2 regions of the Ideonella sp. genome follow, and region 1 is predicted to be linked to the other one. Evidence: riboswitches for the same ligand, from Rfam matches in the RefSeq annotation. Region 1 holds a riboswitch; the other holds the start of a gene.

The links. Region 1 has a riboswitch for cobalamin ahead of ACE3SG_RS24230 (TonB-dependent receptor domain-containing protein). Riboswitches for the same ligand answer to the same signal wherever they lie in the genome.
Positions count from the first base shown of each region.
Region 2: it holds a riboswitch for cobalamin, as region 1 does, so the genes downstream of both, ACE3SG_RS20105 (cobyrinate a,c-diamide synthase) here and ACE3SG_RS24230 (TonB-dependent receptor domain-containing protein) in region 1, are expected to answer to the same signal.

Region 1 covers NZ_JAYSDQ010000022.1:36,230-40,607, reverse strand. Annotated here, with positions in the region: gene ACE3SG_RS24240 (imelysin family protein) at 1-121, shown strand, start outside; gene ACE3SG_RS24235 (DUF1513 domain-containing protein) at 133-1,230, shown strand; cobalamin riboswitch at 1,266-1,520, shown strand; gene ACE3SG_RS24230 (TonB-dependent receptor domain-containing protein) at 1,593-3,509, shown strand; gene ACE3SG_RS24225 (bifunctional adenosylcobinamide kinase/adenosylcobinamide-phosphate guanylyltransferase) at 3,660-4,214, shown strand; gene ACE3SG_RS24220 (ABC transporter substrate-binding protein) at 4,211-4,378, shown strand, end outside.
Region 2 covers NZ_JAYSDQ010000016.1:10,429-14,806, reverse strand. Annotated here, with positions in the region: gene ACE3SG_RS20115 (sirohydrochlorin chelatase) at 1-558, opposite strand, end outside; gene cobM (precorrin-4 C(11)-methyltransferase) at 555-1,397, opposite strand; gene ACE3SG_RS20105 (cobyrinate a,c-diamide synthase) at 1,412-2,701, opposite strand; cobalamin riboswitch at 2,877-3,132, opposite strand; gene ACE3SG_RS20100 (OmpA family protein) at 3,318-3,908, shown strand.

The DNA of each region.
Region 1 (4,378 bases):
GCCGGGCCCGCAGCTGCTGGAGGCCGCCAAACGCGTCGACTTCGTGACCCACACGATCGCGCGCGACGTGTCGGCGCAGATGCAGATCCAGCTCGAGTTCTCGGCCGACGACGGCGATTGAGCGCAGGCACCGTGGCACCCCTCGATACCCGGCGGCGACGCTGGCTGCAGGCCCTGGCCGCGGCCGGCGCCTTTCCCTTCCTGGCGGCGCGGGCGGCCACCACGCCGGCGGCCGCGCCGTGGCGGCTGGCGCTGGCCTGGAGCGAAGAGGCGCCGGGCGCCGAGCGGGTGCAGTGCACAGGGGTCTGGCAACAGGCCGGCGATCGCTTCGAGGTCGCGGCCCGGCGCGTCGTGCCGACACGCGCCCACGGCCTGGCCCAGCTGCCGTCGGGCGAGCTGCTGACGGTGGCGCGCCGGCCGGGGCTGTGGCTGCAGCGCTGGTCGCCCGATGGCCAGCTGCGCCGCGAAGCCTGGGCCGAGCCGGGCCGCCAGTTCAACGGCCACGTGTTGCCGTCGGCCGCTGGCGGTGTGCTCTACAGCACCGAGCAGACGCACGACGACAACGCCGGCTGCGTCGCGCTGCGTGACCCGTTGACCCTGGCGCTGCGCGACGAATGGCCGACCGGTGGCACCGACTGCCACGAGATGCTGCGCGTCGGCGACCAGCTTTTCGTCGCCAACGGCGGCGTGCCGACCCGGCCCGAGACCGGCCGCGCCAAGTTGGCCTTGCCGACGATGGATTCGTCGCTGGTCGTGTTCGACCTGCGCACCGGCCAGCGCCGCGGCCCCTGGCGGTTGGCCGATCCACGGCTGTCGCTGCGCCACCTGGCCTGGCATGCGCCGAGCCGCACGCTCGGCATCGCGCTGCAGGCCGAGCACGACGACCCCGCGCAGCGCGCCCGCACGCCGCTGCTGGCGCTGTTCGATGGTCAGGTGTTGAGCACGGTGGCGCCGCCGGGTGACGCGCCGGCGGTTGGCGCGGGCTACGCCGGCGACATCGCCGCCACGCCCGAGGGCTTCGTGCTCAGCGCCTCACGCGCTGGGGCACTGCTGGGCTGGTCGCGCAACAGCGGCTGGGCCGCGCCGGTGCCGCTGGCCGAGGCCTGCGCACTCGCCACGGGGGCAGAGGTGAGCACCACTTGTGCGTTAGGTGCCGAGCGTGCCTGGGCCGGTCGCCTGCTCGAACTGCCGCCCGGCTGCAAGCCCGACAACCACGCGCTGGTGCTCTGACGGCAAGCGCCGCGGCCCTGGTGCAGGGCCCCTCCGGTATCATCTCGCCCGTTGGTGCTCGCTCCGGCCTTCTGGTCGGCGCAGTTCAACGGGAAGCAGGGCGGGTCGCGTCTACTGGCAACAGAACGGCAACACCCCAACCTGCGCTGCCCCCGCAACGGTAAGCGGTAAGAAGGCTCAACCGCCTTCTGCTCGTGACACACACCCACTGGACGCACGGTCTGCGTCTGGGAAGGGATCACGGGACCACACCGCCAGCCCGGATACCGGCCAACAAGGTGGCGTGCCGCTCGCAGCGGTGCGCTGTGAAGTGCGAGCCGGCGGGGAAGCCGGCATGCACGCCCGCAGTACGTTGGTTCCCCATGTCTTCCTTGCGACCCCGGCATTGCGCCGCCTTGGCGCTGGCTTGCGCCGTGCCCGCGCTGTCTTGCGCCCAGACCACCTCGACCCTGATCGTGGCCGATGCCGCCGCCGGCGAGCGCATCGTCGTCACCGGCTCGCGCGAGCCGATCGCGGCCAACCGCCTGGCCGGTGACGTCGTCGTCATCGACACCGAGCAGATCCAGGCCTCGACCGCCGATTCGCTGGAAGACCTGCTGCGCCGCGAAGCGGGCCTGCAGTTGTCGCGCAACGGCGGCCCGGGCGCCTCGGCGGGGCTGTTCATCCGCGGCATGGGTGTTGGCGGCACGCTGGTGCTGGTCGACGGTGTGCGCGTCGGCTCGGCCACGCTGGGCCAGGTCGAATTCGAAGGCCTGAGCCTGGGCGCGATCGAGCGCATCGAGGTGCTGCGCGGCCCCGGCTCCAGCCTCTACGGCGCCGACGGTGCGGGCGGCGTGGTGCAGATCTTCACCCGCCGCGGCGACGGCAGGCCGCACGCCAGCGCCTGGCTGGCGGCCGGCCAGTACGGTGCCGGCGAGGCGGCGCTGAGCGGCAGTGGCCGCTTCGGTGACCTGGACGTCGCTGCGTCGCTGTCGCATGAGCGGCTCGACGGTGTCTCGACGCTGCGCCCCGGTGACCAGTTCGGCAACTACAACCCCGACAAGGACGGCTCGCGCCGCACCACCGCGCAGGCCCAGCTCGGCTGGCGCCCGGCCGAGGGTCACCGGGTCGGCTTGAGCCTGCTTGGCAGCAAGCTCGATGCGCGCTTCGATGCGAGCGAGTTCCTGCCGCCCGACTACGCGCAAGACGCGACGCCCGACTTCCACAACAAGCTCGACAACCAGGTCGCTGCGCTCGACTACCGGGCCGAGTGGAGCCCGGCCTGGGTCACCACGCTGCGCGCCTCGTCGCAAGAAAGCGACCTGCACAGCGGCGGCACGCAGATCGACCAGTTCCGCACCCGCCGCGACCAGCTCGACCTGCAAGCCACCTGGCGCCCGCTGGCCGGGCAGAGCCTGACGCTGGCCTACGAAGGCCTGACCGAGAAGGCCCACACCAGCGCCTATCTCGACGACGTCAAGCGTGACAACAATGCGGTCGTGCTGGCCTATGCCGGCAGCCTCGGCCCGGTGCTGGCGCAGATCGATTGGCGGCACGACGACAACTCGGCCTACGGCAGCGTCGACACCGGCCGCCTCGGCGGCTCGTTCGAGCTGGCCAAGGGCTGGCGCTTGCGCGCGCTGGCCGGCACGTCGTTCCGCGCACCGAGCTTCAACGACCTGTACTACCCCGGCTACGGCGTTCCGCCCGACACCTACCCCAAAGACGTCAGCGTGGGCCCCGAGCGCGGCCGCAGCGTCGAGCTGGGCGTCGAAGGCCGCTGGCCTGGCTACGACCTGACGGCCACCGTCTGGCGCAACCAGATGCGCGACCTGATCGGCTACCAGCCCGACGCCGCCCAATGCCCCGACGACCCGGCCTACATGTTCGGCTGCGCGGCCAACGTGGCCCGTGCCCGCCTGCAAGGCTTCAGCTTCAACGGCGGCGCCCAGTGGGGCGACTGGCAGTTCCGTGCGCAGCTTGACTTCGTCGATGCGAAAGACAGCGACACCGGCGCGCGCCTGAACCGCCGCGCTGCCCACCAGGCCAGCCTGAGCGCCGACTATGTGATGGGCGATTGGCGCTTCGGCGCCGCGCTGCTGCAGGTCGGCCAGCGGCCCGACGGCGGCGCAAAGCTGCCCGAAGAGACCACGCTCGACCTGAAGGCCCGCTGGCAGTTCGCGCCGCAGTGGTCGCTGGAGGCCAAGCTGATCAACGCGACGGATGTCGACCTGCAACCCGCGCGCGACTACCAGGGGCTGGGCCGCCAGGCCTGGCTGGGCATTCGCTACGAACTATGACCCCCCCGAAGCGCCTTCGGCGCCTCCCCCCAGGGGGCGCCACCAGCGGACCGGCCAAGCCGGATCCGCGGTGGATGCTTGGTTCGGTGGAGTGCCTGCAGGGCGAAGAGCGCTCTGCCGTGCGTGCGCTGTGACGAGAAGCTCCTGTCCATGCATGAACTGATCCTCGGCGGGCAAAAAAGCGGCAAGTCGCGCTGTGCCGAGCAGCGCGCGGCCGACTGGTTGGATCAGAGTGCGGTGCGTGAAGCCTGCCTGATCGCCACCGCGCTGCCGGGCGACGCCGAGATGCACCAGCGCATCGCGCGTCACCAGGCAGAGCGCGCGCGCCGCGTGCCCAAGCTCACGACGCTGGAGGTGCCCTACGCACTGCCGCAGGCGCTGCGCGAATACAGCGCGCCGCGCCGGCTGCTGGTGGTCGATTGCCTGACGCTGTGGCTGACCCAGCTGCGCATGCCGTTGACCGGTGCGGCGCTGGGCGACGCGGCGTGGCTGGCGCGCCAGGCCGCGCTGTGCGACGCGCTGCGCGCCGCGCCGGGCCCGATCGTGCTGGTCTCGAATGAAATCTCGCTCGGCCTGTCGCCGCTCAGCCCCGAAGCGCGCCGGTTCGTCGATTCGCTGGGCGTGTTGCACCAGCGGGTGGCGCTGGCCTGCGACGCCGTCACCTTGATGGTCGCCGGCATCGAGATGCCGGTGAAGCGGCCATGACGCTGCGCCGCACGTTCATCGCACTGCTCGCTGGCGTGGGCTTGGCCGCCGCGTCCGCCGCGGCGCCGATCGTGCTGCGTGACGACGGCGGCGCCGAGCACCGGCTGGCCGCGCCGCCGCAGCGCATCGTCAGCCTGCTGCCGTCGTTGACCGAAAGTGTCTGT
Region 2 (4,378 bases), on a different contig from region 1:
CATCGCTTGCCGTTGTGCCACCCGCTCGAGCCGTGGGTAGGTGATGCCGGTGAAGGCCAGGTCGACCAGCTCGTGGCGCGTCTCTTCGTGCAGCCAGCGCGCCATCTTGGCCATCTCGCCGTTGGCTTGCCGGTCCGACGAGCCTCGCCCCAGCACCACCACGCCGGTGGTCGTGGGGTCGGGCATGTCCAGCTCGGCCATGGCCTCGGCCAGCCGCCGCTTGAGGATGGCCAGGATGGGGTCGCACGCGGTGAGATGCGGGCCGTAGAGAAACTCGGTGCCCGGCGCGTGCTCGCGGGTGTGCTCGATGGCCTCGGGGATCTCCATCTTCACGTGCCCGGCGGCGTTGAGGATGAGCGGCAGCACCAGCACACGGCGCGCATGGCGTGCCGCGGCCAGCAGGCCGTCATGCAAGCCCGGCTCGGCGAACTCGATGAAGCAGACCTCGATCTGCCAGGTCGGCTGGCGCTGGCGCCACTGCGCCACGAAAGCTTGGATCTCGTCGTTGCCTTCGGCCTCGCGCGAGCCGTGGCCGATCAGCAAAATGGTGTCGGTCATGTCGTTGTCTCCGGGGTGGGGCCCGGCGGCACCGAGGCGCGCCGGAACCGGTGGGTGAAGCGCGCGTCGTAGAGCTTCGACTTGGTCAGCTCGGGCCAGTCGCGGGCGCCGAGCGCCGGGCTCGCGATGATCATGGCCTGGCTCACGATGCGCTCGTCGCGGCAGCGCTGCGCGATGTCGGCCAGCGTGCCGCGCACGATCTTTTCCTCGCCCGGCCAACTGGCCTTGTGCACGACGAGGATCGGCGCGTCCTCCGCCCAGCCGCCTGCGCGCAAATCGCGAACGACCTGGCCGAGCAGGGTGATCGAGAGAAAGATGCAGATCGTGCAGCCGTGGCGCGCGAGGGCATCGAGCGACTCGCCTGCGGGCATCGGCGTGCGGCCGGCCATGCGGGTGAAGATCACCGTCTGCGTCAGCTCGGGCAGCGTGAAACTCTCGACCGCCGCGGCCGCCGAGGCCATGGCCGACGACACCCCCGGCACCACGCGCACCAGCACGCCGGCGGCGTCCAATGGCTGCACGACTTCGATCAAGGTGCCGTACAGCGCCGGGTCGCCGGTCTGCAGCCGCACCACGGTCTCGTGCTGGCCGGCCTGCTCGACCAGCCAGCCCGCGATCTGCTCCAGCGTCATGTCCTTGGAGTCGGCGATCGTGCAGCCCGCGGGGGCCCAGCGCGTCGCCGCTTTGTTGACCAGCGAGCCGGCGAAGAGCACGGCGCCGGCCCGCGCGATCAGGTCGCGGCCTTTCACCGTGATGAGATCGGGGTCGCCGGGGCCGGCGCCAACGAACCAGACGGTGCCGGCTTCGCAGCGGGCCGCCAGGTTGTCTGGGTGTGGCATGGGCCGGTTCGGCATCAATGCGCTCCCGGCCGGAACAGCGCAGCGGTGGCCCGCGGGTTCGACGCGAAGTAGTGGTGGATGTAGCTCGCCGTGAGCCGGCCTTGGCGGTACACCGCCTCGGCCGTGCTGCCGCCGTTGGGATTGCGCCCACGCGCGACAGGCTGCATCTCGGTGCTCAACGTCGAGTAGTGAAAGCTGTGGCCGCGCAGCTCGCCCTCGGGCAACGTCACCGCCTGCAGGCCGAGCGCGGCAAAGCGCTGGCGCATCACGGCATGGCCGGGCAGGGCGCCGACCATCGCGTGGCGCTGCCCGGCCACATCGGTGAGCGATTCCAGCAGGTAGAGCAGGCCACCGCATTCGGCCAGCACCGGCTTGTCCTGCGCAACGTGGTGGCGGATGGCACGGCCCATCGCCGCGTTGCCGGACAGCGCTGGCGCATGCAGCTCGGGGTATCCGCCGGGCAGCCACAAGGCCTCGCACGATGGGAGCGCGGCGTCGGTCAGCGGTGAGAAGAACACCGGCTCGGCGCCGAGCTGGCGCAGCACGTCGAGGTTGGCGGGGTAGATGAACGAGAACGCGGGGTCGTTCGCAACGGCGATCCGCACGCCGTCAAGAGGCCGCTCGGCGAACGGCGGCATCGCTTCGCCCATCGGCGCTTCAAAGGCGATGGGTGAGGGCTCGAAGGCGCCGCCAGTGGCGTCGTCCCAGGCATGGGCCCAGCGGTCGAGCAAGGCGTCGAGCTCGGGCAGCTCCATCGCCTGCACGAGCCCGAGGTGGCGCTCGGGCAGGCTGAGCTCGGTGTCGCGGCGCAACGCGGCGACGAGCGGCAAGCCCGCCGGCAAGCTCTCGCCCACCATGCGCGCATGGCCCGGGCTGCCGACGCGGTTGGCCACGACGCCCATGACACGTGTGTCACCGCGAAACGTGGCCAGGCCATGTGCCAGCGCGCCGAAGGTCTGCGCCATGGCGCTGGCGTCGATCACCGCGAGCACCGGCAACCCGAAGGCAGAAGCTAGGTCGGCGCTGCTGGGCTGGCCATCGAACAGGCCCATCACCCCCTCGACGAGGACCAGGTCTGCCGACGCTGCCGCCGCATGCAGCAAGCCGCGGCAATGCGCCAGCCCGCCCATGAACAGGTCGAGCTGATGCACCGGCCCGCCGCAAGCGCGCGCGAGGATCATCGGGTCGATGAAGTCGGGGCCGGTCTTGAACACGCACACGCGCCGGCCTCGGCGCACGTTGGCGCGCGCGATGGCGGCCGTCACGCTCGTCTTGCCTTGGCCGGATGCCGGGGCGCTGACCATCAGCGCCGGACAGTGGGCGACCGGGTTCACGGCGCCTGTACCGGGCACGGGCAGACGAACATCGTCTTCGCCACGGGCGGGTACAGGTGCGCAGGCTGCGCCAGAAAATGGAACATGGGATCGACCGGATACGACCAGGATCCTGCTTCCCCGCAGGCGCCTGCAACCAAGCACGCGAGCGTGCTCCCTTGTTGGCCGGTATCCGGGCTGGCGGTGCGCTTCGAGAACCCTTCCCAGATGCGTTGAGCACCCAGTGGGCATGTGACTCGAAGCGAGAGCGCTGCAGCGAATGCTGCGTGCGATCTCGACCGCTTACCGTTGCGGGGGCAGCTCAGGTTGGGGTGGTGTCCGTTGGAACGACCCTTCCTGATTCCCGTTTAACTGCGCCAGGCTTGAGACCAGGCGCGAGCACCAAACGCAGAAATTATAGGCGGGCCGCCGAAGGCCTGTGGGGTTGGCTCCAGCCGATCTGTGCACGTGGCACCGTAGCGCCGTGGCGCAGAACGGTAAGGTTTGTTCGCCCCGGTTAACGGCGAGAGGATTGCTCACAGCTCGGTACGTTTTCCCCGGAGGCCTGACTAAAGTCACACCACTTTCTTTCTCTGTGAGCCCACCGATGTTGAGACTTTCGAGCCTGATCGCCGCCAGCAGCGTCATGTTGCTGAGCGCTTGTGCCACCAAAGAATTCGTCACAGAGTCCATCGCTCCGGTGCAGACCCGCGTGCAGGCGCAGGACGCCAGCCTGAAGGCCCTGGATGGCCGGGCGCAAGGCAGCGAGGCGCGCATCGCGGCGCTGGAGAAGGAGGCTGCGGCGCGCGCCCAGGCCGCCGCCAATCTGCCGGCGCCGCCCGGCCTGCTGATGAGCACACTGCTGACCGACGACAAGATCAAGTTCAGCTCGGGCCGCGCCCAGCTCACCGAGCAGGCCGGCCAAGAACTCGATCAACTCGTGGCCAAGCTCAAGGCCGACAACCAGCCGGTGTTCGTTGAAATCCAAGGCCACACCGACGCTACCGGCAGCGACACGATCAACCAGCAACTGGGCCTCAAGCGGGCCGAAGCCGTGCGCCTGCACCTGGCCCGCGCCGGCTTGCCGCTGGCGCGCATGGCAACGATCAGCTACGGCGAATCTGCGCCCCTGGCCGACAACAGCACCAGCGAAGGCCGCAGCATGAACCGGCGGGTTCAGCTGATCGTGATGCGCTGAGCTGGAGGGGTCGGCGTTGGCCGGTTGGGTAGCGCTTGAGCGCTACCACGGCGACCCGGCTCTGCCATCGACAGACCAACAGATCAGGCATTGGCAACGGATTCGTAGCCAATGCCAACCGACCCGCAAACAGCAACGACAAGGGGCGCTGGGCCACAACCAGCGCTCGTGTTTTGTGGGAGGGGGTCCATCATCATCTGGCGGGTGGCTATTGGTGTGGTGACACGGTAGCCCTGCCAACCAGGGAGTAGGTAAATCAATCACTTAGCGAGCCCGGCTGCTTGGCGGACAAGTTTGCAGTGATGACGGGTAGCCGGTTCGCAACCTATTTTCTGCAACGCCGCAACTTATTGATTTTGCAGAGAAAAATTGACCGCTGCGCTCTCCGAAGCCGCGAGAGCCGCAATTACAGCCGACTATAGAGCTCTATAGTTAGCGTCTGCTCACGCCCTCGAACGACGCGCAGCGCT